DNA from 2 places in the Vreelandella sp. GE22 genome. Region 2 is predicted to be linked to the other one. Evidence: predicted binding sites of a transcription regulator. Region 2 holds the regulator's gene; the other holds the start of a gene.
The links. Region 2 encodes LexA, which represses DNA repair genes until DNA is damaged. Its sites were predicted from a motif close to TACTGTNTANNTANACAGTA; they were not measured.

Region 1: dinB (DNA polymerase IV) is a predicted target of LexA. The motif match lies at 3,624-3,643, and genes of this name have one in related genera.

The regions. Positions count from the first base shown of each region.
Region 1 is NZ_OZ309110.1:2,921,640-2,937,068, reverse strand. Features, by position in the region: gene ACWHRL_RS13680 (FAD-dependent monooxygenase) at 1-473, opposite strand, end outside; gene ACWHRL_RS13675 (NAD-dependent protein deacetylase) at 571-1,440, shown strand; gene ACWHRL_RS13670 (DNA-3-methyladenine glycosylase) at 1,427-2,047, opposite strand; gene ACWHRL_RS13665 (protein adenylyltransferase SelO) at 2,118-3,578, shown strand; gene dinB (DNA polymerase IV) at 3,700-4,746, shown strand; gene ACWHRL_RS13655 (alpha/beta fold hydrolase) at 4,905-5,699, shown strand; gene ACWHRL_RS13650 (YkoF family thiamine/hydroxymethylpyrimidine-binding protein) at 5,745-5,993, shown strand; gene ACWHRL_RS13645 (TRAP transporter substrate-binding protein) at 6,212-7,228, shown strand; gene ACWHRL_RS13640 (TRAP transporter small permease) at 7,225-7,737, shown strand; gene ACWHRL_RS13635 (TRAP transporter large permease) at 7,760-9,064, shown strand; gene gabT (4-aminobutyrate--2-oxoglutarate transaminase) at 9,142-10,419, opposite strand; gene ACWHRL_RS13625 (sensor domain-containing diguanylate cyclase) at 10,487-11,437, opposite strand; gene ACWHRL_RS13620 (EAL domain-containing protein) at 11,430-12,239, opposite strand; gene ACWHRL_RS13615 (CaiB/BaiF CoA transferase family protein) at 12,460-13,674, opposite strand; gene ACWHRL_RS13610 (acyl-CoA dehydrogenase) at 13,701-14,879, opposite strand; gene csiR (DNA-binding transcriptional regulator CsiR) at 14,958-15,429, opposite strand, start outside.
Region 2 is NZ_OZ309110.1:1,549,752-1,565,180, forward strand. Features, by position in the region: gene ung (uracil-DNA glycosylase) at 1-630, shown strand, start outside; gene upp (uracil phosphoribosyltransferase) at 710-1,339, shown strand; gene ACWHRL_RS07365 (uracil-xanthine permease family protein) at 1,470-2,699, shown strand; gene mobB (molybdopterin-guanine dinucleotide biosynthesis protein B) at 2,749-3,267, shown strand; gene moaC (cyclic pyranopterin monophosphate synthase MoaC) at 3,272-4,066, shown strand; gene moaE (molybdopterin synthase catalytic subunit MoaE) at 4,067-4,528, shown strand; gene ACWHRL_RS07385 (ribonuclease J) at 4,533-6,107, opposite strand; gene purU (formyltetrahydrofolate deformylase) at 6,374-7,228, shown strand; gene lexA (transcriptional repressor LexA) at 7,293-7,967, opposite strand; gene ACWHRL_RS07400 (TetR/AcrR family transcriptional regulator) at 8,187-8,864, shown strand; gene ACWHRL_RS07405 (L,D-transpeptidase family protein) at 8,842-9,369, shown strand; gene nagZ (beta-N-acetylhexosaminidase) at 9,435-10,445, shown strand; gene ACWHRL_RS07415 (hypoxanthine-guanine phosphoribosyltransferase) at 10,545-11,123, shown strand; gene ppsR (posphoenolpyruvate synthetase regulatory kinase/phosphorylase PpsR) at 11,135-11,968, opposite strand; gene ppsA (phosphoenolpyruvate synthase) at 12,245-14,626, shown strand; gene ggt (gamma-glutamyltransferase) at 14,774-15,429, shown strand, end outside.

The DNA.
Region 1 (15,429 bases), 1.4 Mb from region 2:
ACCAGTTCGGCGCTCAGCGTCTGGCCGTTATCCAGCTCTACCATACGAGTGCTTCCGCTTGCGTAGGTCGCCACCAACGTGGTTTCGGTATAAAGCGTCACGCAGGCCATGCTTTCCAGGCGCTGCCACAGGGCGTGCTGAAGCGCGATGTTCTCGATGAAAAGGCCAAAGCGCTCCATATCGCTGTCCTCGGCCGAAAACAGGCTGTGCCCGGTGCCTTCCTGGTTCCACACTTCGATATGGCGAAACGACGAGGTGCGCTCTAGCGGAAGGTTAGTGTGGCTTGCCTCGATGAAGTCGAGCGAGCGTTTGTTCAGCGACGAGATACGCAGGTCATAGTCGCCCTCGGGGGCCTTGGGGGGCGTGCTGTGTTCGATCAGCGCCACGCGGCGGCCGGCTTGCCCCAGCCGCGCGGCCAGTGCCGCGCCCACCATGCCGCCGCCAATGATGATGATATCGTGATCTCGCTGCATGAAAGGGCTCCTCGTTAGGCCGGGGCGGGCACGTTGTATGCACCGCCACTGTCTTACAGTATCGTTGAGATGTTAACCGCTTTCCTAGGGTGAAGTATTGACGCAGATAAAAAACCTGACTGAAGTCGAGCAGGCGGGCGAAGAGTTGGCGGTGTTCATACTTCGCCACCCGCGGCTTTTCATCATTACCGGTGCCGGGGTCAGCACCGACAGCGGCATTCCCGATTACCGCGATGCCAACGGCCAGTGGAAACGCTCGCCGCCGGTACAGCACGGTGACTTCATGGGAAGTGCCAGCGTGCGCAAGCGCTACTGGGCGCGGGCGCTGATCGGCTTCAAGGCGCTGGGCAGCGCCCAGGTGGGCGGTTCGCACCGCGTGCTGGCCGCGCTCGAAGCCAAGGGCATGGTGGAAATGCTGGTGACGCAAAACGTCGACCGGCTTCATCAGCGGGCGGGCTCGAAGCGCGTGGTCGACCTGCACGGCCGGGCGGATACGGTGAGCTGTATGCGCTGCGGTTACAGCATCATGCGCTACGCCATGCACGCGGAAATGGCGCGCATGAATCCCCGCTTTGCGGCAATGGATGCCGCCCACGCCCCGGACGGCGACGCGGATCTGGAAACCGATTTCTCGAGCTTCAAGGTGTACGACTGCCCACGCTGTAGCGGGATATTGAAGCCCGACGTGGTCTATTACGGCGACGTGGTGCCCATGGCGCGCCGGCTCGAAGCCGAGGCGGCGCTGGCCCGCTCCAGTGCGGTGCTGGCCGTGGGGACCTCGCTGATGGTGTTCTCCGGCTACCGCTTCTGCCGCGAGGCCCACGCCCGGGGCCTGCCGGTGGCGTCACTTTCGCTGGGCGTGACCCGGGCCGATCACCTGCTCACCCACCAGTGGCGCGCGCCGCTTACGCCGGTACTGGCTCACGCGTTGACATGCCTGGAGCAAACCAGCACTAACGCGCTTTAGAGACCCAAGGGTTATCCGCCACCCAAAGCCGCCAGGGCGCGTCGCGATCCGCCGGGGCGGCGTAGTCGATACCCACACGCGGTCCGCTCGAAATACGCTCAACGGCCTCACCCCGGGCGACCCAAAGCTGTTCCGGCCGGGTCATGTCTTCACCGTAAAGCGATTTGTCGATTTGCAGTGCCCGGGTGAGCTTGCCCGGGCCGTTGCAGAGCGCCTTGCCCTGCATGGGGCGGTAGTAGCGCATGGCCTCTTCGTTGACGGCAGGCTCGACCGCACGCACCAGCACCGCGCAGGGGTTGCCTTCGGGCTGGGTGACGATATTCAAAAGCCAGTGCATGCCGTACACCAGGTACACGTAGGCGTGGCCGGGCGGGCCGAACATTGCCTCGGTGCGCGGCGTTTTGCACCGGTGGGCGTGGCAGGCGGAGTCCGCAGCACCCCGGTACGCTTCGGTTTCCACGATGGTGGCGGCGACCAGCTCATCGCCCACCCGGCGCACCAACTGGCAGCCCAGAAGCTCGCGTGCGACCAGCAGGGTATCGCGGTTATAAAACGGCCGGGGCAGGGGAGTATTGAGCGAGGATTCGGAAATATTAGGAAAACCCATGATATCGCCATAAACTTGAGTCAGGTGCTAGGGTATTACCCCAGCCCGACTATTGAAAGTGGAGGCCTTAGTGCTGAACTTCGATCACGAGTACCAAACGCTTCCCGAGCCACTGTGGCGTGCCTGCGAGCCTTCGGGCGTGGCATCGCCCAGCTTGATCGCCTTTAATGAGGCGCTCGCCGCAACGCTTGGCGCCCGCGCCGTGCCGGATGACGCCACGCTTGCGCAGTGGTTTAGCGGCAACGCTATCCCTGACGGCGCAAGCCCCGTCGCGCTTGGCTACGCCGGGCATCAGTTCGGCAATTTTGTGCCTCAACTGGGCGATGGCCGCGCGCTGCTGCTGGGCGAGGTGGTGGATAGCGAGGGCAAACGCTGGGATGTCCAGCTCAAGGGCAGCGGGCGAACGCCGTTCTCCCGCGGCGGCGACGGTCGCTCGCCACTTGGGCCGGTGCTGCGCGAATACCTGGTCAGCGAGTTCATGGCCGCTATCGGCGTGCCCACCACCCGGGCACTGGCGGCGGTGGCCGCAGGCGAGCGCGTAGTGCGCCAAATGCCCGAGCCCGGCGCGGTGTTCACTCGGGTCGCCTCGAGCCACGTTCGCGTGGGCACCTTCCAGTTTGCCGCACGTCAGGACCAGGCTACTTTAAAAGCGCTGGCGGACTACGTCATCCAGCGCCACTACCCCGAGGTCATGACCGAAGACGACCCTTACCTGGCGCTGCTCGAGTGCGTGACCCGCCGTCAGGCCGAGCTCGTCGCCCGCTGGATGAGCGTCGGGTTTATCCACGGCGTGATGAATACCGACAACACCAGTATCAGTGGCGAGACCATCGACTACGGCCCCTGCGCCTTCATGGAGCAGTTCGACCCGAGCAAGGTGTACAGCTCGATCGACGAAGGCGGGCGCTACGCTTTCAGTAACCAGCCCGCGGCGGCCCAGTGGAACCTGGCGCGCTTTGCCGAAACCTTGCTGCCCTTGATGAACGTGCAGGGCGAAGAAGGCGTCGAGCGCGCGGTAGAGGTGATTCGCGGTTTCGACACGCACTTCGATCATGCCCGGCGGCAGTTGCGTATTGCCAAGCTGGGGCTCGAAGAGGATGCCAAAGAGCTTGCCGACACCCTGATGGACGAGCTCGAAACGCTGATGCAGCAAGGGCGCATGGACATGACCGCCACCTTCGATGCGCTGACCCATTACGCCATCGACTTCGACGACGCCAGCCGCGAGGCGCTGTTGGCGCTCTCCCAAACGCCCAAAGCGTTAGACGTATGGCTCGAGACATGGCGGGGCAGCGAACTGGCCGAGCACGCCACGCGTCAGCACACCATGCGCCGTGCCAACCCGGTGGTCATTCCCCGTAACCACCGCGTGAAAGAGGTCATCGACGCCGCCCTTCAGGGGGATTTTGCGCCGTTTCATACACTGCTGGCGGCGGTAACCCACCCGTTCGATGAGTCGTCCAGCGCGCGCCGGCTGGCCGCGCCGGCCACCAGCAGCGAACAGGTACTGCGCACCTTCTGCGGTACCTAGCCGCTACACGCCATGGCATGGCGGGAGCGCGTCATGGCTATGCTATACTGTGATTTTTTACAGTTAAGGCGGTGGCTTTTCACGTGGCGCTGCTTTTCGACACGGAGGTAAGCAGGGGCCCGTGCGCAAGATTATTCACTGTGACTGCGACTGCTTCTACGCAGCGGTCGAAATGCGCGATAACCCGGCGCTTGCGGATATTCCTATCGCCATTGGCGGTTCCGTGGAGCAGCGCGGCGTGGTTGCCACGTGCAACTACCCCGCGCGGGAATACGGCATCCACTCCGCCATGCCCATGGGCCAGGCGCTCAAACGCTGCCCGCACCTCACCATCATTCGTGGCGACATGGCCAAGTACAAGGACGTGGCTCGCCAGGTGTTTGCCATCTACCGCGAGATGACCGAGCTAATCGAGCCGCTGTCACTGGACGAGGCGTTTCTGGACGTCTCTCAGGTAACCCAGTTCAAAGGCAGCGCCACGCTGATGGCCCAGGCCATTCGCGAGAAAGTGCGCCGGGAGGTGGGCATTACCGTCTCCGCCGGCGTTGCCCCCAACAAGTTTCTGGCCAAGATCGCCAGCGACTGGAACAAGCCCGATGGCCTGTGCGTGATTCCGCCCGACGACGTCGAGCGCTTCGTCGAGGCGCTGCCGGTCAAAAAGATTCACGGTGTCGGCCCGCGCACGGCGGAAAAAATGGCCAGCCTCGATATCCACACCTGCGCGGACCTGCGCACCCGAGCGCTCACCGAGCTGATCGAGCACTTCGGGCGCTTTGGTAAACGTTTGTTTGATCTAAGCCGCGGCCATGACGAGCGCCCGGTCAAGACCCACCGCGAGCGCAAGTCGATCAGCACCGAACAAACCTACTCCCAGGATTTGCCCACGCTCGAGGCGTGCCGGGGCGAGCTTCCCGAGCTTTTGAGCGATTTGGAGCGGCGCTACGCAAGACTGGACCCGCCCCCGGCGGTGAAGGGGCTAATGGTCAAGGTGAAGTTCAACGACTTTACCCAAACCACGGTCGAGCACGCCGACCCCGCGCCGAACATGGCGCAGTTCGAATCGCTTTTGAACGTTGGCTGGGCCCGCGGGGCGCGCCCGGTTCGCCTGCTGGGGGTGGGCTACCGTTTGGCCGACGGCGCCCCGGACACCCAGCTTTCGCTGTTTTAAGGGCCCCAAGGGCTTGGCCTTGACGCCGGTTCTGGCTTTGATTAAAACATCTGTATGACCGATAGCGGCCTAATGGCTGCTGCGCCCCGGACCGCCGGACCGTACTATTTCTTATACTGCCAGAGCCTTTATTAAAAAGCCCTTATGACAGAGCCCTTATGACACTTTCACGTCCTCCCCTGGTCTTTGCCCACGCCAACGGCTTTACCGGCGACAGTTACAAAAGCCTGCTGGCACCCTTGGCCGAGCACTTCGATCTTCAGCCTATCGACCGGGTCGGGCACCACCCGCGCTTCCCGGTGAATCGCAATTGGTCCAACCTGGTCGATGAGCTTTTACATTACCTGCCTACGCACACGAAGGTGCTGGGCGTGGGCCACTCGCTGGGCGGCACCCTGATGGCCATGGCCGCACTTCGCGAGCCCAAGCGCTTTTACGGCGTGGTCATGCTCGACCCGCCCTTGATGATGGGCGTCGATGCTTGGGCGTTGAAAGCGGCCAAGCGCTTTGGTTTCGTCGACCGGATCACCCCGGCCGGCAAAACGCGCAACCGGCGAAGCGTTTGGCCCAGCCGCGAGGCGATGACCACCTCGCTCAAAAGCCGTGGGCTTTTTCGCACCTTTACCCCACAGGCGCTTAGCGACTATGTTGAAACAGGCACCCGGCTACTCGAGGGCGGCCAAGCCGAGCTGGTGTTCGAACCCGGCGTCGAGGTCGCCATCTTTCGCAATTTGCCGGATCACCTTTCGTTCCGGCTGGCCCGGGTTCAGGTGCCGGTGGAAATCGTCGCCGGCGCGGGCTCTGACCTGTTGACACCCAAGCGCATTGGCCGCCTGCAGCGTAAGGGAATGTCGGTCAACCAGGTGCCGGGCGGGCATATGTTCCCCATGGAGCACCCGGAGGAGACCCGCACGGCGATTCTCGATGCCTGGCAGCGTATCCAGGCCCATTGAGGCGCCTTACCCCAAGCCCTATCGATAACGACCAGGAGAGCGACCATGTATCTTTCCGTACAGCTAAGCTACTACCCGCTGACCGATGACTTCAAACCGGTGGTCAAGGAGGTCGTCCAGCGCCTGGAGCAAAGCGGGCTCGAAGTTCACCCCAACCGCATGAGCACTCAGGTGTTCGGCGAATTCGACGCGGTCATGGCCGCCCTTAACGATGTCATGAAATGGTCCTTCGAGACCCACGGCAAAGCGGTATTCACGGCGAATTTTCTAGAAGGGGATCGCCGACCCAGGTAATTCGGTTTTATTGAACAGAACTTTTCAAGCCCGATGCCGCTTATCCAGAGCGGCATTTTATTGCCCTCAACGAGCGTTGAAAGTAAATAATTCTTTAGTTTTCGTTGGCGATTGTGTCGCGTCCTGGTGTCTAAAAGTCGTTAATGGAAACAGTCCGCCTGCTGATATAGGTAAATTGAAAAAGAACCTTAATAAAAATCGGCAGGGAACCTGACACCATGACTCTCATACAACGTAGCGCTCACCGGCTGCACACCGGTAAAACTCTTCTAACGGCCTTGGGATTGGCCTTGGTAAGCGGCCAGACGTATGCCCAGTCGTTCAGCCTGGACTTCTCCAACGAGTACAACGCAAGCTCGATTCACGCCCAAGGCGACGCCTACTTTATCGACAAGGTAGAAGAGCTGACGGACGGTGACATCGACATTACGCTGCATACCGGTGGCGCGCTTGGGTTTAATTCCGGTGACCACTTCTACGCAGTGGCCGATGGCGCCGTGGATATCGCCGATACCCTCTCCGGCACCATGAGCGGTGTGGATGCGCTCTTTTTGCTCTCCTCCTTGCCATTTCTAGTCAATGATATTGAAGACGCCCGCCAGCTTTACGACATTGCCAAACCCTATTACGAAGACGTATTCGAAGATAACGACCAGGTGCTGCTTTACGCCTCGCCCTGGCCGCCCAGCGGTATCTGGTCGAAGGATGCAATCGAAAGCGCCGATGATCTAACGAATCTAAAGATTCTCACCTTCGATCGCAGCGGCACCGAGACCTTTAGAAACGTCGGCGCCTCGCCGGTCAGCCTCTCCTGGGGTGATGTGGTGCCGCAGTTGGCCACCGGCGGCATCAGCGCCGTGCTTACCTCCGCCGAGGCCGGCGCCAATGGCAGCTTCTGGGAGCATCAAAACCACTTCTCCGCTGTTCAGTACGCCATCCCGCTCAACATGGTGCACATGAACAAGGCCGTGTTCGATTCATTCAGCGAAGAGCAGCAGCAGGCCGTGCTCGAAGCCGCTCGCCTGACCGACCAGTACAACTGGTCCGCCGTTGAAACGCGTACCGAGGAGAACTACCAGATGCTCTCGGAGAACGACGTCGAGGTCAGCGACCCCGTATCGCAAGATCTAAGTGACGCGCTCTCCGAGGCCTCTAGCAACGTAATCGAAAACTGGCTGGGGAACATTGGCGACATCGGCGAAACGATCCTGGATGAATTTAGAGGCCAGCAATGAGGTTTTTCGAGCTAATGGAAAAAGCGTCGAAGCTACTCAACCGTGCGGGCGCCGCGATTGCCGTGGCGCTCATCATCTACATGTTTGGCCATATCATTCTCGAAATCGTGATGCGCCTGTTGGGTCGCTCTACCTTCATTTTGGATGAATATATCGGCTACGCCGTGGCGACCATGGCGTTTCTGGGGCTTCCCTACGTGCTCGAAAAAGGCGGTTTGATTCGAGTGTCGCTGCTCATGGAGCGCATACCCGAACCCAAGCGGTGGCCTTTAGAGCTTTTCAGCAGCCTGGTTACCGCCGGCTGTTTTTTATGGCTCTCCACATTTTGGCTGCAAAACGTTCAGCGCAGCTATCAGCGTGGCGTGGTAAGTGAGACCCTGGCCGAAACGCCTATCTGGCTTCCCGAAGGCGCCATCCTCATTGGCATGTGGCTGATTTCACTTACGCTATTAGTGAGGTCATTAAAAATCGTGTTACTGCGCTCGCGGTACTCATCTCCCACGGCCTAGGCTTGGCTAACAGGAACGAACTATGGATATTTTCTGGACGGCCGTTGGCGTGGCGCTGCTGCTGGTGTTTTTCCTCTCAATGGGGACCTGGATATTCGCCTCGATGCTGGCGGTTTCCATTGGCTCGCTCTGGCTTTTCGGGGACTTCAGCGCTGATCGTATCGGTTTGATCTTCTCACGGATTTTATATCGGGCCAGCAATAGCTGGGAGCTTTCGGCGATTCCGCTATTTATTTTGATGGGCGAGCTGATCTTTCGCTCGAATCTCTCGGAGCGGCTTTTCAAAGGTTTGGTGCCGATTACCAGTCGGCTGCCAGGCGGTATTCTGCACACCAATGTATTGGGCTGTACGCTGTTTGCCGCCGTCAGCGGCTCGAGTGCGGCCACCACCGCCACCATCGGTAAGATTACCACCCAAGAGCTCAAGCAGCGCGGCTATGACCGGCACCTGTCGATCGGCTCGCTGGCCGGCGCGGGGAGTCTAGGGCTACTGATTCCGCCCTCGATCGTCATGATCGTGTACGGCGTTCAGGCGGAGGTTTCGATCAGCCAGCTGTTCATGGCGGGCGTTGTCCCGGGGCTTGTGATTGCGTTTCTGTATAGCGGCTACATTGGTATACGCGCCTTGATGTCTCCAGCGCTTGCTCCTAAACAGGTGGCGCATGAGCAGTCCATTGGCCAGTCGATTCTGCTTTTACTGCCCATTTTGATTCTGATCTCGATCGTGATCGGCTCGATCTACAGCGGCATCGCCACGCCATCCGAGGCGGCGGCGGTAGGCGTGGCGGCTACGCTGGTACTGTTGGGCGCCGAGCGGCAGATCAATTTGGCCATGCTCACCGAAGCCTTTCGGGGAACACTGATTACCTCGATCATGGTATGTAGCCTGTTGATCACCGCGACCCTTTTGTCGACGGCGATGGGCTATCTGCACCTTCCCCGCGAGCTTGCCAGTTGGATTGCCACACAGAACTTCAGCCCGGCCATGTTGTTGCTGGCGTTGGCTGTTTTTTATATCGTCCTGGGGCTTTTTTTGGACGGCATCTCGATTACCGTCATGAGCCTGCCCATTACGCTTCCGATCGTGCTGCTGGCAGGGTTCGACCCGATCTGGTTCGGCATTTTTCTAATCATCATGATCGAGCTTGGCCAGATCACCCCGCCCGTGGGCTTCAACCTCTTCGTTTTGCAAAGTCTGACAGGGGAAAGTATCGGTCGCGTGGCCTGGGCGGCGCTGCCGTTCTTTTTGCTGATGTGCCTGGCGGCCATTATCGTTAGCCTATGGCCCGGCCTGGTGCTTTGGCTGCCACGCTTCATGGCTGGCTGAGCCGTTAGTGCGGGATAAACAAAAACGCCGCCCGGTAGGGCGGCGTTTTTGCGTTCAGGCGGCGTTTGGCTCGGCGATCAGGTCAGCGAATCCAGGCAGGATTCGATGATGTCCAGGCCTTCGTTGAGCACGTCGTCTTCGATGGTGATCGGCATCAAAAAGCGGATGGTGTTGCCGTACATGCCGCAGGAGAGCAGGATCAGGCCTTTTTCGCGGGCTTTTTTGCAAAGCGCTCCGGCCAGGTCCGGGTTCGGCGCCTTTTTGCCTTCTTTCTCGGTGACCAGCTCGAAAGCGGCCATGGCGCCCAGGTTGCGCACGTTATCGATGCAGTCGAACTTGTTCTGCCACTCGTGGAAACGTTTGACCAGTTTGTTACCCAGCGCCAGGCTCTGCTCGAGAATGTTTTCCTCCTCGAACACTTCGAGTACCGCCAGGGCGGCGGCGCAGGCGGTGGGGCTGCCGGTGTAGGTGCCGCCCAGCGAGTTGGGGCCAGAGGCGTCCATGATTTTATCGGTACCGACGATGGCGGAGATCGGCATGCCATCGGCCATGCTTTTCGCCATGGTCATGATGTCGGGCTCGACGTCGCTGTGTTCGATGGCAAAGAGCTTGCCGGTACGCCCGAAACCCGACTGCACTTCGTCGACGATCATCAAGATGCCGAGCTCGTCGCAGATGTCGCGAACGCGTTTGAGAAAGGAGGCAGGGGCGGCGTAGAAGCCGCCTTCGCCGAGCACGGGTTCGAGTACGATGGCAGCGGTGTTGGTCGGGCCGGCGTCGGTTTTCAGCGCCATCATCAAGCCACGAATCGCCTCGTCTTCGCTGATGCCGTGATAAGGCACCGGATAGGGCGCACGGAAGACGGTGCCCGGCATCGGGCCGAAGTCGGTCTGGTAGGGCGCAACCTTGCCGTTCATCGCCATGGTGTAGAAGGTACGCCCGTGATAGCCGCCGTCGAAGCAGATCACGTTGGGGCGGCCGGTGGCCGCACGGGCGATCTTCACGGCATTTTCCAGCGCCTCGGCACCGGAGTTGGCCAGCATTACCTTGGCATGGCCGCGTACCGGCACGACCTGGCTGAGCTTTTCGGCTACCTTCACGTAGCCTTCATAGGGCATGACGGTCTGGCAGGTGTGCATTACCTTGTCGAGCTGTTCCTTGACCGCCGCGACGACCTTCGGGTGGCGGTGGCCAATGTTGAGTACGCCAATGCCACCGGCAAAATCGATGAAGCGGTGGCCGTCGGCATCCCAAATCTCGGCGTTCTCGGCACGGGCGGCAAAGGCCGTGGCGGGGCTTGCCGCGCCGGCGGCCACGTATTTTTGCTTTAGCGCGTTAAGCTCGGCATTGGTCATGGCGGGTTCCTTTAGCATTGGGCATGAATCACGGGTAGGGCATTAGCATAGTACGCCTACGCCGCTATTAAAATTCTGCGGGTGCCTCTGGCTGAGCCACCACGATCCGATTACGCCCCTGCGCCTTGGCACGGTACATGCCTTGGTCGCCGCGCTCGATCAAATCCTCGGCGCAGGAGGCCGGGGTGCTGGCGACACCGGCGGAGAGCGTGATCGTCAGTGCATGCTCGGTGAAGGTCTGTTCTTCTATGTGGGCGCGAAGACGCTCGGCGGCGGTTTGGGCTTCGCTACTGCTGGTTTCGGGCATGATGACCAGAAACTCTTCGCCCCCTAAGCGCACCTGCACGTCGGTGGCGCGAAGCCTGTTGTTGATCGCGGCGGAAAGCTCGGTCAGCACCGTATCGCCGGTCGCGTGGCCATAGGTGTCGTTGATGGTTTTGAAGCGATCCAGATCGAACATCATGACGCTGAGATCGCCACCATAGCGCCGGCAGCGCTTGAGTTCTTCGCTGAGATGGCAAATTCCAGCCCGCCGGTTCAAAAGCCCGGTAAGGCCATCGTGGCTGGCCAGGTGGTCCAGGCGGTCGTTCGCCTCTCGCAGCCGCTCTTCCAGCTGTTTTCGTTCGGTGATGTCGATCACGAAGGTCACTTTGCGCGGGGTGCCATCATCGCCTTCTACCCGAGCGGCTTCGGCAATGATGGTGCGCAAGTCGCCGTTTTTACAAAAAACCTGCCACTCCTGGCGCATCTCGGTCGGTTGCGTACCTTGAAGGAACTCATCGTGCATGGCGCCAGCCTTTTCGCGGTACTCCGGCGATACCATGACAGTGAAGTGCTGGCCGATGAGCTCTTCCTGGGTGTAACCGTAAAAGTTGCAGTAAGCTGGATTGACGAGCTCGAAACAGCCCCGGTTATCGGTGACGCAGATTCCTATGGGCGCGCTAGTCAGTACGCTCCACGCATTGCGTTTGGAGCGTTTTACCATTTCTTGTAATTGCTGGGCCGAAATGTCAGGCATTCACCACTCCGGGATTTAAATGCGCGAGCGCTTCGTCTCGCAGTGCCACGAGCCGTGGCGTAAGGTCCTCACCCAACGAGTCGATAGCGGGCTTGGCATAAAAGTAGCCTTGCTGGCGCATAATACCAGCGCGGGCCAACCAAAGCGCTTCACTGTGCGTTTCGATGCCTTCGGCAATTACCATGGTGTCGAGCTCCTGGGCCAGCGAAACGACCGCTTTGAGCAGGGCCTGGCGGCGCGGGTCGCTGTCGCAGTTCATGACGATTTCACGATCGATTTTAAGCGTGTCGGGGTTCAAGTCTGTGAGTAGATCCAGATTGGCGTAGCCGTTGCCGAAGTCGTCCAGGGCGGTCTTGAACCCCATGTTGTGATACGCATCGATGATATTGGCCAGGTGATGACGGTCCTCGACGCGCTCGGTTTCGGTGATCTCGAACACCAGGCGACTGGTGGGCCAGCCAACGCGCCGGGAAACTTCCAGGGTCGCCTGTATGCAGGCGTGGGGTTCGTATACCGCGTTGGGGAGAAAGTTGATCGAAAGGTCGGTCTGCATCCCCAGCGCGCTTGCCATCTCGATGGCTTTGACCCGGCAGGCCTGATCGAAGCGGTAGAGCAAGTCGTCGGTGACTTTGGAAATAATGCTCCAGGCGGACTCGCCGTTCACACCGCGCACGAGCGCTTCATACGTGGTGACCTGCGCTTTCGATAGATCCACGATAGGTTGAAACGCCATGGTGAAATCAAAGGGAAGTTCTCCATCGCAACGATTACACCGACCCTCTACCCGAGCGCAGTTACTCATGAAAAATCCTCTGTTAAGCCCTTGGTGTTTTGGGTGTTCAACACGTCTTGGCGCGTTTTATGACGCGTGACTTCAATGTGAATCGTAGCAGTTTAGTCGCAGAGGGGGGTTGCGTACATGACGGGCGTTAAGGTCCACACACCCTTTTAATTTATGTTGAAAAAGCTTTCAGGAGGGGCGAAGTTGGCTTAAGCGCCCGGTGCTGGCGCTCGAGGCTGCGCTAGATGATACCCGCCTTATAGAGTGCTTCGCGCTGGGCGGCGGTGATGCCGATTTCTTCCAGCACGCTGTCGGTATGCTGGCCTAAAAGCGGTGGGGCGGTTTGGGCGGATACCGCGTGACCGTCGATACGAACCGGGTTGGCCACCAGGTCGACGCTGCCCGCCATGGGGTGGGGCAGCGTCTGCTTGAGCCCCCGTGCCTTGACGTGAGCATCCTCGAAGACCCGGTCCAGGGTATTGATCGGCCCGCAGGGCACGCCGGCGTTTTCCAGCGTCGCAAGCCAATGGTCGATGGGCCTGAGTGCAATCGCTGCCTCTAAAAGCGGCACGAGCGCCTCGCGGTGGGCGACCCGGGCACCGTTGGTGGCGAAACGGGCATCTTCACAAAGCGCAGGCTGGCCGATCGCCGCGCAAAAGCGCTTGAACTGGGCGTCGTTACCCACCGCGACGATGATATGTCCATCCTGGGTGGCAAACGCCTGGTAGGGCACGATATTGGGGTGAGCGTTACCCAGCCGCTTGGGTACCTGGTGGGAGGTCAGGTAGTTGGTGGCCTGGTTAGCCAAAACGCCCACCTGAACATCCATCAGCGAAAGGTCTATATGGCAGCCTTCGCCGCTTTCGCGGCGTGCATACAGCGCGGCGAGGATGGCGTTGGTGGCGTAAAGGCCGGTGAAAATATCGGTGATCGCCACGCCCACTTTCACCGGGCCGCCACCGGGCACTTCGTCGGGTTGGCCGGTCAGGCTCATCAAGCCGCCCATGGCCTGGATCATGAAGTCGTAGCCGGCCCGGTGGGCGTAGGGGCTTTCTTGACCGAAGCCTGTGATCGAGCAGTAAACGAGCCCCGGGTTGATCGCTTTCAGGCTCTCGAAGTCGAGCCCGTAGCGCTTCAGCCCCCCGACCTTGAAGTTCTCGAGCACCACGTCGGCGTCGCCGGCCAGGGTCTTGATCAGCGCCTGGCCTTCGGGTTTTGCCATATCCACCGTGACCGAGCGCTTGCCGCGGTTGGCGCACAGGTAATAGGCGGACTCGAAACTTTCGCCAAGCCAGGGCGGGCCCCAGTGACGGGTGTCGTCGCCTTGGCCTGGGCGCTCGATCTTGATCACATCGGCGCCCATGTCGGCCAGGGTCTGGCCGCACCAGGGGCCGGCCAGCACGCGGGAAAGGTCGAGCACCTTAATGCCCTTAAGCGGCGTTGGCGTATCGCTCATGGGGGCTCCTTGCGCGGGGCGATGGATTAGAAAAACGCCTGTAGGCCGGTCTGGGCGCGGCCCAGAATAAGGGCATGGACATCGTGGGTTCCTTCGTAGGTGTTCACCGATTCCAGGTTCACCATGTGGCGAATGACGCCGTATTCATCGGAGACGCCGTTGCCGCCGTGCATGTCCCGGGATACCCGCGCGATATCCAGCGCCTTGCCGCAGTTGTTACGCTTGATCAGCGAGACCATTTCCGGCGTCCAGTTACCTGTATCCATCAAACGGCCGACCTGTAGCGCGGCTTGCAAGCCAAGCGCGATCTCGGTTTGCATGTCGGCGAGCTTTTTCTGAATCAGCTGGTTGGCGGCAAGCGGGCGGTTGAACTGCTTGCGGTCCAGGGTGTATTGGCGGGCGGCGTGCCAGCAAAACTCCGCGGTGCCCATCACGCCCCAGGCAATGCCGTAACGCGCCTTGTTCAAACAGCCGAACGGACCTTTCAGCCCACTGACGTTAGGCAACAGGTTCTCTTCGGGAACGAAGACGCCGTCGAGCACGATCTCGCCGGTGATCGAGGCGCGCAGCGACACCTTGCCTTCGATTTTCGGGGTGGAGAAGCCCTCGAACCCGCGCTCGACGATGAAGCCCTTGATCTGGTCGTCGTGAGCGGCGGATTTTGCCCAGACCACGGCGATATCGGCGATCGGACTGTTGGTGATCCACGTCTTGGCACCGGACAAGCGGTAGCCGCCGTCGACCTGCTCGGCGCGGGTGATCATCGAACCCGGGTCGGAGCCGTGATCCGGCTCGGTCAGGCCAAAGCAGCCGACCATTTCGCCGCTGGCGAGCTTGGGCAGATACTTCTGCTTTTGCTCCTCAGAGCCGTAGGCCTCGATCGGGTACATCACCAGCGACGACTGCACGCTCATCGCCGAACGGTAGCCGGAGTCGACCCGCTCTACCTCGCGGGCGATCAACCCATAGGCCACGTTGTTGACCCCCGCGCCGCCGTACTCCTCGGCAACGGTGGCACCTAGAAGTCCCAGCTCGCCCATCTCGGACATGATCTCGCGATCGAAGCGCTCCTCACGAAACGCGCTGAGCACGCGTGGCTGAAGATTTTGCTGGCAGTAGTCCCGCGCGGCGTCGCGGATCTGGCGTTCTTCGTCGGTAAGTTGCTGCTCGAGCAGCAGCGGGTCATCCCAGTTAAAGCGTGACATGGCGAAAGCCCTCTTGTTGAGTACTTGCAATGTATCGCCGTTTCAAAGAAATATCTACATTTTTATAAAACGTCGACTTTAGTCGATGCCTCGTGCCCGTAGCACCTCGGTAATGACCGGTACCGGGGTCATCAGGTGCTCGCGCATCATGCCCGCGGCGCGTTCGCCATCCCGGGCCAGAATCACCTCGACCAGCGCGCTGTGCTCCTGGTGCTTTTGGGCCAGCGCACTGGTCGACATCACGGTTTCCTGCAACCAAAGGTGGCGGTAACGCTCGACCTGGTTGAACAGCGCATCGCGCATTTGTAGCAGGTGGGGGGAGTTGCAGCCGCTGGCAATAGCGGTATGGAAAGCCTGGTGGCGCTGGTCCCAGTTATCGAGAAGCTCATCCGGGCTGCTGACGTCGGTGACCTTGCCCAGCCGGTGGGCGGTGGCCAGCACGTCGGCTTCCCAGTCATCGTCGCCACGCTCGATGGCCAACCCCAGCACCAGGCCTTCGAGCTGGGCGCGGGCATCGTAAATATCGCCCAGTTCGGCAAGCGACATGGGC
Region 2 (15,429 bases):
GCGGATTACATGGCCGCGCTAAAAGCGTTTCTGGCCGATGAGAAAGCGGCTAAAAAGGTCATCTATCCGCACTCGTCCAACTGGTTTCGCGCCTTCGAGCTCACGCCTTTGGAAGAGGTAAAAGTCGTCATTCTGGGCCAGGATCCTTACCATGGCCCCCACCAGGCCCACGGGCTCTGTTTTTCGGTCAAGCCCGAGGTTCAGGTGCCGCCGTCACTGCTCAATATCTACAAAGAGCTTGAAAGCGATGTGGGCTTCACGCGGGTAAACCACGGCTTTTTGGAACCCTGGGCGAAGCAGGGGGTGCTGCTTTTGAACACCGCCCTGACGGTCGAGAAGGGCAACGCGGCCTCCCACCGGGGCAAGGGGTGGGAGAATTTTACCGATGCGGCGATCAAAACGGTCAGCGAACACGCCGGGCCCTGCGTTTTTCTACTGTGGGGCAGTCACGCCCGCCAGAAGAAAGCGCTGATCGATCGAACGCGTCATTTGATTTTGGAATCGCCGCACCCGTCGCCGCTTTCCGCGCACCGCGGCTTTCTGGGTAATCGTCACTTCTCCCAGGCGAACCAGTTTCTGGCCGAGCAGGGGCGCCCGGTAATCGAATGGCAATTACCCGCTACCCCTTAACCTTGGGGGCGGTTGGGGGTAGAATGGCGCGCAATTTTGCGCTAGCCGAGCGCTTTTAACCCTGCAGTGAGGTAGTTTCATGAGTGTCCACGCCATTGATCATCCGCTTGTTCAGCATAAATTGGGGCTCATGCGGGAAGGCGGTTTGAGCACCAAGAGCTTTCGCGAGCTGGCAGGCGAAGTCGCCAAGCTACTGACCTACGAGGCCACCAAGGATCTCGAGGTCGAAGACCATCAGATCGAAGGGTGGAACGGCGAAGCCATCGCGACGCGGCGTTTGAAAGGCAAGAAGGTGACCGTCGTGCCGATTCTGCGCGCAGGCCTTGGCATGCTCGAAGGGGTCACCGACCTGATTCCCAGCGCCCGGGTCAGCGTCGTCGGACTTTACCGCGATGAAGAGACGCTTCAGCCGGTACCGTACTTTGCCAAGTTCGCCAACGACATCGAAGAGCGTATGGCGATCGTGATCGACCCGATGCTCGCGACCGGTGGCTCGATGGTGGCAACGCTGGATATGCTACGCGAGCGGGGCTGCGACAGCATGAAAGTGATCGTGCTGGTTGCAGCCCCCGAAGGCATCGAGCGCGTACAGAAGGACTACCCGGATATCGAGATCTACACCGCCTCCGTCGATGAGCGCCTCGACGAAAACGGCTATATCGTGCCGGGCCTTGGCGATGCCGGCGACAAAATATTCGGCACGCGCTAAGCGCGCTGCCTTGAAATGCCCCTTACGCTTTGCGTCGGGGGCATTTTTTTGGGCGTGACAAACGCCCCGGTACCCATCCCCCTGACAAGCCTGCCCTGATGGGCGACAAAATGAACGTTAAGGACGCTGCATGAGCACTGAATCATCGCCAGATGGCTGGCCCAAGACGCTGTTGACCGGGGCGCAAATGTTGTTCGTCGCCTTTGGCGCGTTGGTGCTGGTACCGCTATTGACCGGGCTCGACCCAAGCGTTGCGCTGTTTACCGCCGGCGTCGGCACGCTGGTCTTTCACAGCGTGACCAAACAGAGTGTGCCGGTTTTTTTGGCCTCCTCATTTGCGTTTATCGCGCCTATTCAAGGCTCGATTGCAAGCTTTGGCGTCTCTGCCACGCTTGGCGGGCTGATGGCCGCCGGTATCGTTTATACCGTTATCTCTCAGGTGGTGCGTATTAAAGGCACGGGCTGGTTGAATCGGCTGTTACCGCCGGTTGTGGTAGGGCCGGTCATCATGGTGATTGGTTTGGCGCTGGCGCCGGTGGCGGTGAGTATGGCGACCGGGGAAACCAGCGATAACATCGGCTATGGTCAGGCGATCTTTCTCTCCATGGCGAGCCTGGCGGTCACGCTGGTGCTGGCGGTGTTCGGCCGCGGGCTTTTGCGCCTGGTGCCGATCATGGGTGGGGTCGCTACCGGCTACGCGCTCTCGCTGGTCATGGGGGTGGTGGACTTCACTCCCATTCACCAGGCGCGCTGGCTTTCGGTGCCGGCCTTTACCGCGCCGAGCTTTCACTGGGCGGCGATACTGTTCATGATCCCCGTGGCCATCGCCCCGGCGGTCGAGCATATTGGTGACATGGTGGCGATCGGCTCGGTCACCCGGGAAAACTATCTGGAAAAGCCCGGGCTTCACCGTACGCTGTTGGGCGACGGCCTGGCGACCTGCGTGGCGGCGCTGTTTGGCGGGCCACCCAACACCACCTATTCTGAAGTGACCGGCGCGGTCACGCTGACCCGGGCGTTCAATCCGGTGTACATGATCGTGGCGGCGGTGCTGGCCATTTTGCTGGCCTTCATCAGCAAATTGGGCGCGCTTTTGCAGACCATTCCCGGTCCGGTCATGGGGGGCATCATGACATTGCTGTTCGGCTCGATTGCGGTGGTGGGCATGAATACGCTGGTGCGTGCGGGGCAGTCGCTCACCGCGCCGCGCAACCTGGTGGTCGTCTCGCTTATTCTGGTCTTCGGGATTGGCGGTATGCAGTTCGGCGGCGGGCAGTTTACCCTACAGGGCGTTAGTTTGGCCGCGCTTGTCGGTATTGCGCTGAACGCGCTGCTGCCACCGGAAAAAGAGCTTGCATGAGGTTGGGTCAAAGGAGATCTCTCTGGAACTGATAAAAACGCCTTTTCCCGTGCTCGGCATAGCCGCCTGGAGCTCGACGGGTAAGACCACGCTTTTGACGAAGCTTCTGCCGCGCTTGCGCGAGGCGGGGCTCGATGTAGGGGTGATCAAGCACGCCCACCACAACTTCGACATCGACAAGCCCGGCAAGGATAGCTACCGGCTTCGCGAGGCCGGTGCCGCGCCCATGCTGGTAGCGTCACACCGGCGCTACGCCTTGATGCAGGAGACACCGGGCCAGGACGAGCCGGACCTTGGCCATTTGCTTTCACTGATGACCGCCCACGCGCCGGACCTGGTCATCGTCGAAGGCTTCAAGGAGTGGCCGCTACCCAAATTGATTCTCTATCGCGACGGTATCGGCGACCCGGATATCCTGCAAAGCGACGGTGTAAAAGCGGTGGCGCTAAAAGGGGCGCCGCCCGAGACGCTGGACGCTTCTATCCCGCGGCTAAACCTTGATAACATCGATGAGATTGCGCGCTGGATCCTTCAGTGGTCCAGCGCGTCCCGTGACGACAAAAGGTAACGATATGCAGCTGACCCACCTGAATACCCAAGGCGAAGCCAACATGGTGGATATCGCCGATAAAGAGGCGTCGCGCCGGGAAGCGGTGGCGTCGGGGCGCATCGTCATGGCTCCGGCAACGTTAAGGCTTTTGAGCGACGGTGAACTGCCCAAAGGCGATGTATTGGCCACGGCACGCATTGCGGGTATCCAGGCCGCTAAACGCACGTCCGATCTGATTCCACTGTGCCATTCGCTGGCGCTGAGCAAAGTGAGCATCGATTTCGATATCGACTGGCAGGAGGGCGCGGTCGATGTACACGCGCTTTGCCGGTTAAATGGGCGCACCGGTGTCGAGATGGAGGCGCTGACGGCGGTTTCGGTGGCGTGCTTGACACTTTACGATATGTGCAAGGCCGTCGATAAGGAGATGCGCATCGACGCGATTCAGCTCGAGAGCAAGCGCGGCGGCGTACGCGGCGATTATCAACGTAACGCGGCGCCGATCGTGACCGGAGAAGGGACGCCGGGGGAGGTAAGTGTCGGCGAGCGCTGTACGGTATCGCCCTGCGTGCGGGTCAAGTTTTTGGCCGAGCTTCGTGAGCGGGTTGGGCATAGCGAGGTATCGTTCTCCCTCGATGAGTTTGAAAGCCGCGATGTAGCCGGGCTCAAAACGGTGCTGACCGAGAAGGATACGCGTTTTAGCGTATTGAAGGAGCAGCGTACGCTGTGCGCCATCAATCAGGTGATGGCCAACGACACCGCGCCGATCACCGACGGTGACGAGATTGCCTTTTTTCCACCGGTGACCGGGGGCTGAATGAGCGACTCATTGATTAGTGTGGCCATACAGGAGGCGGCGTTTAGCCTCGACGAGGGCTATACCGCGGCACTTGAAAATCGCTTTGACATCGGCGCCGTAGTGACCTTTACCGGGTTGGTGCGTGACTTCAACGAGACCCCCGAGGTGACCGGACTGACCCTTGAGCACTATCCGGGAATGACCGAGCGCGCCCTTTACGAGATTGGCGAAGAGGCGCTGTCGCGCTGGGCGCTGCAGAAGGTGGTGATCATCCATCGGGTAGGGCAGCTACATCCCGGCGACCCAATCGTGCGGGTGCTGGTGGCCAGTGCACATCGGCGAGACGCGTTCAGCGCCTGCGATTTCATCATGGATATATTAAAGACTCGCGCGCCTTTCTGGAAAAAGGAGCATTCCACCCAGGGGGATTACTGGGTGAAGGAGCGCGCAAGCGACCAGCAGGACGCGGCGCGCTGGTGACACGTCAAGGCGCTTCGGTCGCCATGATCTGAAGATGGACTTCCGGCATGTGCTGGCAGTGTTCCCCCAGCCATTGAACCATGCCGGGGGTAAGCGCCTCGCGAAGCTCGGCCAGGGTGTCGGCGTGTATCTCATCGAGGCGCTCGTCGAGCCAGTCGCTAAAGCTCTCTTCATCGATGGGGCTTGCCCCGCTCGCGTCGAGCATCAAGCGGCCGATACGCTGCCAGCCCGTATCGGTGGCGCATACCGGCAGCGCCAGAAACAGCGTGCCGCGCCGGGCGCTGTTCGACTCTGCCCCAAGGCCTGGGTGAGGCGTCACGCTGTTTTGATCCACCACGTGGGGCAGCTGCGGGTAGCGCGCCTCGACCCGAATGCCTTCGTTGTCCATTGCCAGCATATCGCCGTTGACCGGGGCGAGTGGCGCCTTGACCCCGAGTTCTTCGGCAAGCGCCTGATGGGCCTTTTGATGGACCGCTTCGCCGTGAACTGGCAGCAGTGCCTTGGGCCTTATCCAACGATAGAGCGTTTTGAGCTCTTCCTGGGCGGGGTGGCCGGTGGCGTGGAGTTCCGGGTGGTTGGTTTCGTCAAAAAGCGCCACGCCTAGCTGGGTAAAGCGGCGTTTGAGCTGGGCAATCGGGCGTTCGTTGCCGGGAATGGCCTTGGCGGAGAAAATCACGTTATCGCCCGCTTCCAGGTCCATGAAGGGGTGGCGTCCCTGGGCCAAGCGCTGAAGCGCTGCACGGGGCTCGCCCTGGCTGCCCGTGGCGATCACGACGACTTCATCCGGCGGCAGGTAGCCCAAATCCTGGGGTGGGACCAGCGCCGGGAAGTCGTCCAGATAGCCAAGCCCACGGGCGACACCCACCATACGCTCCATGGAGCGGCCCATCAGGCTCACCCGTCGTCCACTCTGCGCCGCCGCTTGGCCAATCGCCCACACGCGCGCCAGGTTGCTGGCAAAGCAGGAGACCACGACGCGGCCCTTGCACGCCTTTAGCGTTCGGGTGAGCGCTTTTGCGACATCGCCTTCGCTGCCTGCGGTACCGGGGAGCGGGGCGTTGGTCGAGTCGCCGACGACGAGATCTAGCGGCGCCAGTGCCTGAAAGTGTGCGGGATTGACGCTCGGGCCGATCAGCGGCGCGGGGTCGAGCTTCCAGTCGCCGGTGTGGAGCACCCGGTAGCCGCCGGCCAGCATCATGATGGCGCAGCTTTCAGGAATCGAGTGCGTCATCAACAGATAGCGAAGCGTGAACGGGCCCTGCTCCAGCGCCTCATTGGGTTCGATCACGTGAATGGCGGCGCTGCTTAAACTGTGCTCGGCAAACTTGTGGCGTAGAAGGCCTGCGGCCAAGGGGGTGGCGTAAATCGGGCACTGCCACTTCGGCCAAAGCCAGGCGACCGCGCCGATATGGTCTTCGTGGCCGTGGGTGATGTAAAGCGCTTGTGGGGTGATGTCGAGCTCGGCCAGGGTCTGGGTATTGGGTACCTGAAGCGGGGCGCTGGGCAGATCCTGGCGAATCATCATGCCGCAATCAATGGCGATCCAGTGGCCGTCATAACCATAAAGCGTCAGGTTCATTCCTATTTCACCACAGCCGCCAAGCGGCAGTATGCGCAAGGGTGGACGGCGGCGGGGACGAAGTTGAACGCGAGATGGATCCATTGATTATGAACAGCCTGAAAAGTAAGGCTTTAACTATACGGTAAGGCGGGGGCGGCTAACAATCATGGCGATGCCAGCCAGGCCCGCTTGCGCTACACTAGCGCCCTTGCACAGCGCTACGACCCCCTTCATGGCGGACAAGGCCTGGCATTTTTAAAATCGTGTTTATATTGAGTGTATTTATGTCGCATTACTACCGTTTAGTGGTTTCCTGCCCGGACCAAGTGGGCATTGTGGCGCGTGTCTCCAGTTTCATCGCCCAGCACGGCGGCTCCATCACCGAGGCAAGCCAGCATTCGGATCTGCAAACGGGTCGGTTTTTCATGCGTTACGAGATCCTTGCCGATTCCATCGGTATGACTGCCGAGGCGCTCGAAGAGGCGTTCTCGCCGATCGCCAGCGCCTTCGACATGCAGTGGGCGCTGGTGGATACGCAAAAGCGGCGCAACGTGGTGATCATGGTCTCAAAAGAGTCCCACTGCCTGGTCGACTTGCTTTACCGCTGGCAGGCGGGTGAGCTCGACTGCAACATCGTGGGGATCATCTCCAATCACCCGGATATGCGCGCGCTGAGTGAGTGGTACCAGATTCCCTACTTTCACATTGCGGTCGACCCAGGCGACAAGCAGGCCTCGTTCGATGCGGTACAGGCGCAAATCGAGGCGCTCAAAGCGGACTGCATCGTGCTGGCGCGCTACATGCAGATTCTGCCGCCGGCGCTTTGTAGCCGCTACGCAGGCCAGGTCATCAACATCCATCACAGCTTTTTGCCCTCGTTTGCCGGTGCCAAGCCTTACCACCAGGCTTACGCGCGGGGCGTTAAGCTGATCGGTGCGACCTGCCACTACGTGACCGAGGAGCTGGATGCCGGCCCGATCATCGAGCAGGACATTCATCGGGTTAGCCACTGCCATACCCCGACGGATCTGGTGCGTTTTGGCCGCGACGTGGAAAAATCGGTGCTGGCGAGGGGAATCCGCTGGCACCTGGAAGACCGGGTGCTGATCGACGGCAACAAGACCGTCGTCTTTAACTAAAAAAAGCGGGGGGCACTGATGAGTGCCCCCCGCTTTTTATACGACGTTCATACAGGCGAGTGGCTTAGCCGAGCGCTTGGCCACTGCCGCCGCGAATCACGCCTACGCCCACGCCTTCGATATCGAGCTGCTGAGTGCGCAGGTCGATTTCGATCGGGTCGAAGTCGCTGTTTTCAGCCAGCAGCGTTACCTGATGGCCGTCGCGCTTGAAGCGCTTGACGGTGACTTCGTCTTCAAGGCGTGCCACCACGATCTGCCCGTCGCGTACCCGCTCGGTGCGGTGCACGGCGAGCAGGTCGCCTTCCAGAATGCCGATATCTTTCATCGAAAGCCCGCGCACGCGCAGCAGGTAGTCCGCCTTGGGCGTGAAGTAGTCCGCCGGAAGCGGGCAGTAGCGGTCGATGTGCTCGGCGGCCAGAATCGGGTTGCCCGCAGCGACTTCGCCAATGATGGGCAAGCCGTTTGCCGGCGTTTCGCCGTTTTCGTTGGCAGCCGGCGCCGGCTCACTGGTTTCGGTGCCTTCCTGGTTGGGTAGGCGAATACCCCGGGAAGTGTGGCGAATGATACGAATCGCGCCTTTGCGCTCGAGGGCGCGAAGGTGTTCTTCCGCCGCGTTGGGTGAGCGAAAGCCCAGCGCTTTGGCGATCTCGGCCCGGGTAGGCGGGTAGCCGAGCTCATTCATGGTTTTAACGATAAAGTCAAAAACGTGCTGTTGACGTACTGTAAGAGGACGGGACATGTCTGACTCCAGCGTAAAAGGGTAACTAAAAAGGTGACTCGATATATATGTGTTTAAGTATACAGTATGTTCCTCTGTCCAGTATATGACTCAAGCCACGGATTATAAAGCCGTTCGGGCATTGAGGAGGGGAGTTCACCTTTTCTTGCGATTGAGACTGGCGCGTTAATGGCCTACTATTTTGCGATGTTTTAAACACTCGTTTTTCTGGAGGGCGCCATGGCGCAATCTGATACGGTCACGCGTATCCTGGATACTGCGGAGGTGCTGTTCGCTGAACGCGGCTTTGCCGAGACCTCGCTTCGTAATATCACCAGCAAGGCACGGGTGAATCTGGCCGCCGTGAACTACCACTTCGGTTCCAAGAAAGCGCTGATCCAGGCCGTATTCGCGCGCTATCTCGATCCTTTCAGCCAGCGCTTTCACGAAGCGCTGGACGCACTCCACGAGCGCTACGGCGAGGATGACATTCCCCTCGAAGTGCTGCTCGAGGCCATGGCGACCACGGTGCTGACGGTGCCCGCCGAGCGTAATAGCCTCAAGGTTTTCATGCGCCTTTTGGGTCTGGCCTATAGCCAGGCCCAGGGGCACCTGCGCCGCTATATACAGCAGCAGTACGGCGATGTGTTCACCCGTTTCGTCGAGCTCGTTCGTCGGGCAACGCCGGAGCTTCCCGACGCGGAACGCTTCTGGCGGCTTCACTTCATGCTGGGCACGGTGATCTTCACGCTTTCCGGGCTCGATGCGCTGCGCGATATTGCCGCCAAGGAGTACAACGAGCAGGTCTCGGTGCGCGATCTTGTCCGGCGGCTACGCCCGGTGGTGGTTTCCGCCATGAACGCGCCGCTTCCCCCCGCTTTGGAGGAGTCTGCGTATGCCGACGCCCAATCTGGCTGAGCTTCCTCCCACCGATGGCCCTTGGCTCGAGGTCGATCTCGCCACCCAGCGCCTGCGCTGCTGGCAGGGTCAAGCGGTGGTACACGAGTGCGCTGTCTCGACCGGTGAAAACGGCGTAGGGCAAAACGAGGGCAGTGGTCAGACGCCCCAAGGCTGGCACTACGTGCGCGCCGCCATTGGTGAAGGCCTGCCGGAAAACGCGGTGTTTCGCGGGCGGCGCTTCACCGGGGAAGTCTTTACCCCGGCGCTGGGCGCGCAAAATCCGCACCGCGACTGGATTCTGACGCGAATTCTCTGGCTTTGCGGGCTCGAGCGCGGCGTTAACCGCGCAGGCCAGACCGACTCCCAGCGCCGCTATATCTATCTGCACGGCACGCCGCCGGACCAACCCATGGGTATCGCCGCCTCCCACGGCTGCATTCGCCTGCGCAATGACGACCTGTTCGCAGTGTTCGCTTTCGCAGCCCCTGGCACGCCGGTCTGGCTCAACGCCTCGGGGCTTTAACGCCGGATTTTGTTTAAGGCCGCCGATCGACTAGAATTGGCGGCCGTTTTATTGGATGCAAGCCGATGACGCAACCGCCAGGCCCGGTCATGCTCGACCTCGAAGGGCCCGCTATCACGCAAGCCGAAAAAGCCCTGCTGGCCGACCCCGCCGTGGGCGGGGTCATTTTGTTTGCGCGCAACGTAGAAAGTGCCGAGCAGGTCAGCGCGCTCTGCCAAAGTATTCGCCGGCTAAGGCCCGATCTGCTGCTGGGCATCGACCAGGAAGGCGGGCGCGTTCAGCGCATCAAAAAAGGCGTTACACGGCTTCCCGCGATGGCGCGCATTGGCGAGATTTACGCCCAAGACGCGGATGCCGGGATACAGCTGGCAATCGATGCCGGCTGGCTGCTGGGCATGGAGATGGCGGCCTGTGGGCTCGATATTAGCTTCGCCCCGGTGCTCGATGTCGAAAGCGGGGTCTCCAGCGTGATTGGCGATCGAAGCTTCAGCCAGGACCCCGAGCACGTCGCCGAGCTCGGCGGACGCTTCATTCAGGGCCTGCACGAGGCGGGTATGGCCGCGGTGGGCAAACACTTTCCCGGCCACGGCGGCATCGAAGCCGACACCCATCATAGCGTTGCCGACGATCCGCGCCCGCTAAGCGAGCTCAAGGCGCGGGACCTGGTGCCTTTCACGCGGCTGGCCGCCCAGCTCGACGGCGTCATGCCCGCCCATGTGGTCTTTAGCGCTTTCGATCAGCGCCCTGCGGGCTTCTCGCCGAACTGGCTCGGGATGCTCAGAGAGTCGCTGGGCTTCAAGGGGGCGATCTTCTCCGATGATTTGACCATGGCCGGTGCCCACGTGGCCGGCGGGCCGGTGGAGCGAGCCCGGGCCGCACTGGCCGCCGGTTGCGACATGCTGCTGGTATGTAATGATCGTGGCGCCGCGCTCGAGGTGGTCGCGCACTGTCAGGGTATCGAGAGCAAGCGCGCCGGCAAGCTTCGCTACGCCCGCGCCCGGCCGGATCTCGCGGCGTTACACGCGCTCAAGCGCTGGCGCCGCGCCAATGCACGCCTGGGTGAGCTGGCCGACTAGCCCGCGCCGCCTTAAAACCTTTTTCTCGTTCGAAGCGCCGATATACCGCCGGCGCTTTTATTTTTTTGAACCTTGATCGCTTGATACCGGAGCCCTTCGATGAACAAACTCGATAAAGAAGCCCTTGAATCCCTGGATTCAATGCGTGCGCTGATGGATAACGCCGACTGCCTGATCACCCAGGCGCAGGTCGAGGAGGCCCTCGATCACATGGCCGAAGCCATCACGCGGGATTTGGGCGACAAGCTGCCGGTGTTTTATTGCGTGATGAACGGCGGGCTGATCACCACCGGCCATCTGCTGACCCGGCTGGGCTTTCCGCTGGAAGTCGACTACCTGCACGCTACGCGCTACCGCAACGAACTGCGCGGTGGCGAGCTTTTCTGGCGGGTCTCGCCGGAAGTACCCATGGCCGGACGCCATGTGGTGATCATCGACGACATTCTCGACGAAGGCTCGACCCTGGCGGCGATTCTGGATTACTGCCAACAGGCCCAAGCGGCGAGCGTCACCACCGCCGTGCTGGTCGATAAACAGCACGACCGCAAGGCGATACCGGGGCTCAAGGCCGACTACTGCGGCTTGGAAGTGGCGGATCGTTACGTGTTCGGTTTCGGCATGGACTACAAGGGTTACTGGCGCAACGCCCCGGGTATCTTCGCGCCCAAGGGGCTATGAGCCTTACCCCTTTAGCGGGGCGAAAAACGCCGCGTTAGCCCGGTTTCGGCGATCATGCGCGTGGAGATCTCCTCGATCGAGAAGCGGGTGGTATCGATGAACGGAATGCCAAGCGTGCGGTAAAGCGCGCTTGCCTGCTCCACTTCCTGCACGCACTGGTCGATCGAGCTATAACGGCTGTTGGGGCGGCGCTCGTTACGAATGGCCGAAAGCCTTCGCGGGTCGATGGTCAGCCCGAAGAGCTTGTGGCGGTGCGGGGCGAGCACCCTGGGCAGTTTCAAGCTGCCGTCCTCGTCGAGATCGTCTTCGGTGATCGGGTAATTGGCCGCGCGGATGCCGAACTGCAGCGCAAGATAAAGCGACGTTGGCGTTTTGCCGCAGCGCGAAACGCCGACCAGAATGACGTCCGCCTGATCGTACTGGTGGGTGCGCGCGCCGTCGTCGTTGTCGAGGGCAAAGTGTACCGAGTGGATGCGATCCATGTAGACATCGTCGCTGCCAATGGCGTGGGTTCGCCCGACACTATACGAAGAGTGGGTCTCGAGCTCTTGCTCCAGCGGCGCCAAAAAGGTCGAAAACACATCCACTTTGAAGCCCTGGGCCTGGCGAATGACGTCGCGAATTTCCTGATCGACGATGGTGTCGATGATGATCGGGCGCTGGCCGTCGCGGTTGGCGGTGGCGTCGATGATATTGGCGAGCGCCTGGGCTTTTTCGACCGAGTCGATATAGGGCTTGGTGAGCATCGTGATCTCGACACCGCTGAATTGCGCCAAAAGGCTACGCCCCAAACTCTCGGCGGTGATCCCCGTTCCGTCGGAAATAAAAAATGCCGTACGCTTCATGCTTTTCTCCCGTTGATCACCTCGATGCGTGAAGCGCTATTCTCACCGTTGGGTGTCGTAAGCACAACGGGCCAGGCCGCTATGGAGCAGGCGACTACAGAAAGCGCTTCAATTCTCGCCGTGTTGTAAAAAACCTTCACTGACTTCGCGGTTAGACTAATGGCGAATACGAGGGGGCGGTGATAGGGTGACACGCTCAATGAAATTGACCGACCCGCTCTGGCGAGACCCGGTCGGGTGGTTCAACCCGCGGTCGATAATTAAAAGGGGTGTTGCGTGCAAGAGTACATTGTGTGGTTCGATCAACTGGGCATGAACGACGTCGAGCGAGTAGGCGGCAAGAACGCCTCGCTCGGTGAAATGATCTCCAATCTTGCGGGCGCCGGTGTCACCGTGCCCGGCGGCTTTGCCACCACCGCGCACGCCTACCGTGAATTTCTCGCTTTCGAGGGCCTCAACGACCGGATCAACGCGCTGCTGACGCGTTTGGACGTCGACGACGTCAAGGCGCTTGCACAGGCGGGCAGTACCATCCGTCAGTGGATTATCGATACGCCCTTACCGCCCGCTTTCGAGCACGCCTTGGCAGATGCCTACGCCGCCCTGCAACAGCGCCACCCCAACCTGAAAGCCGCCGTACGAAGCTCCGCTACCGCCGAAGACCTGCCGGATGCCTCCTTTGCCGGCCAGCAGGAAACCTTCCTCAACATCGAAGGCTTCGACAACGTCAAGCGCGCCGTACACGAGGTGTTTGCTTCATTATTCAACGACCGGGCGATTTCTTATCGCGTGCACCGCGGCTACGCCCACGAGAACGTGGCGCTTTCCGCGGGCGTGCAGAAAATGGTGCGCTCGGAAACCGGCGCCTCTGGGGTCATGTTCACCCTGGACACCGAGTCGGGCTATCGCGATGCGGTATTCGTCACCGCCTCCTGGGGGCTGGGTGAAACCGTGGTGCAAGGCGCCGTCAACCCGGACGAGTTCTACGTTCACAAACCCACCCTGGAAGCGGGGCGCCCGGCGGTGCTGCGCCGCACCCTGGGCTCCAAGCTGATCAAGATGGTTTACGGTGAAAGTGCCAGCGCCGGAAAGTCCGTCGAAACCGTCGACGTCCCACTCTCTGATCGCGGGCGCTTTTGTATCAACGATGAGCAGATCATGGATCTTGCCCGCCAGGCGGTCACCATCGAAAAGCACTACCAGCGGCCCATGGATATCGAGTGGGCGCTGGACGGCGACGACGGCAAGCTCTACATCGTTCAGGCGCGCCCGGAAACCGTGGTTTCCCAGCAGGAGGGCGGCAAGCTCGAGCGCTTCCATCTCCGGGAGAAAGGGCGCCGGCTGATCACCGGCCGGGCGATCGGTCAGCGTATCGGCAGCGGTACGGTGAAAATCGTGCTCAGCCCGGACGAGATGCACAAGATCAACGACGGCGACATCCTGGTCACCGACATGACCGACCCGGATTGGGAGCCGATTATGAAGCGTGCCTCGGCGATCGTCACCAATCGCGGCGGGCGTACTTGCCATGCGGCGATCATCGCGCGTGAGCTGGGTATCCCCGCCGTGGTCGGCTGTGGCGATGCCACGACCCAGCTGCGCGAAGGCATCGACGTCACCGTCTCCTGCTCCGAAGGTGACACCGGCAACGTCTACGAAGGCATTCTCGATTACGAATGCAAGGTTTCAAGCGTCGACGCCATGCCCGAGATTCCGTTCAAGATCATGATGAACGTGGGTAACCCGGATCGCGCCTTCGGCTTCGCCGGTTTGCCCAACGCCGGTGTGGGGCTTGCCCGGCTCGAGTTCATCATCAATCGTATGATCGGCGTGCACCCCAAGGCGCTGCTGGAGTACGACCGTCAAACGCCGGATTTGCAGCAGGTGATCGACGCGCGCACCGCGGGTTACGACGACCCGGTCAGCTTCTACGTCGACAAGCTCGTCGAAGGCATCTCGACGCTGGCCGCGGCGTTCTACCCCCAGCGAGTGATCGTGCGGCTTTCGGATTTCAAATCCAACGAGTACGAAAACCTGATCGGCGGTAAGCTTTACGAGCCCGGCGAAGAGAACCCCATGCTGGGTTTCCGGGGCGCCTCGCGCTATGTTTCCGACGCCTTCCGGCCGTGTTTCGAGCTGGAGTGCCGTGCGCTCAAGCGCGTGCGCGACACCATGGGTTTTGAGAACGTCGAAATCATGGTGCCGTTCGTGCGCACCCCGACCGAGGCGCGCGACGTAGTGGAGCTGCTGGCCGCCAACGGGCTGGCGCGCAACCCGGCTGACCCGAACGGCCTCAAGGTCATCATGATGTGCGAGCTGCCCGCCAACGCGCTGCTCGCCGATGAGTTCCTCGAGCACTTCGACGGCTTCTCCATCGGCTCCAACGACCTGACGCAGCTTACCCTGGGGCTCGACCGTGACTCCGCCATCGTCGCGCACCTGTTCGACGAGCGTAATGAAGCGGTGAAAAAACTCCTCTCCATGGCGATCCAGGCGTGCAAGGCGCAGGGCAAGTACGTGGGGATCTGCGGGCAGGGCCCGTCGGATCATCCGGACCTTGCCAAGTGGCTGATGGAGCAGGGTATCGACTCGGTATCGCTCAACCCGGATGCGGTGCTGGAGACCTGGTTCATGCTGGCCGGGGAAACCATCGCCTAAGCAGCCTTGTCAATTCAGCGATTAATGCGCCCGGCCATTGTGCCGGGCGCACGCGTTTTATAGGCTAACCTGTCAGGTGAGTAAGCCAACACCTTTTCCCGCTCAAGAAAACGCCGGCTTCGGCCTCGAAATATCTCAGGAGTGATCATGCTGCCACTACGGGCGACGCTGCCCTTGACCGGCTTATTGCTGGTTCCGCTCTACAGCTTTGGCTTTACCTACGAAGCGCCCTCGGTGACCCCGGAAGTGGGCTCGGGCTATGAAGAGAAGCCCGGCTGGGCGAACGATAAATTCGCCGTCGCCGCCGCCAACCCGCTGGCCACCGATGCCGGCCGGCAAATTCTTGAAGCCGGCGGTAACGCCATCGACGCGGTCATCGCCGTGCAGATGGTATTGACGCTGGTCGAGCCGCAATCCAGCGGCATCGGCGGCGGGGCCTTTTTGATGCACTTCGATGGCAACGATATCGACGCCTTCGACGGTCGCGAGACCGCCCCGGCGGCGGCGGACGAGATGCTGTTCATAGAAGATGGCGAGCCGCTGGCGTTCATGGACGCGGTGGTGAGCGGGCGCTCGGTCGGTGTACCCGGCACGCTGAAAATGCTCGAAACCGCCCACGCCGCCCACGGCCAGCTCGACTGGGAGACGCTTTTCGTCCCGGCGATTACGTTGGCCGAGGAGGGCTTCGAAGTGAGCCAGCGCCTGCACACAAGCCTTGACGAAGACCCGGCACTGCGCGATGACCCGCTCGCCGGGGCGTTTTACTACGACGCGCAAGGCGAGGCGTTGGCGGTGGGCGAGAC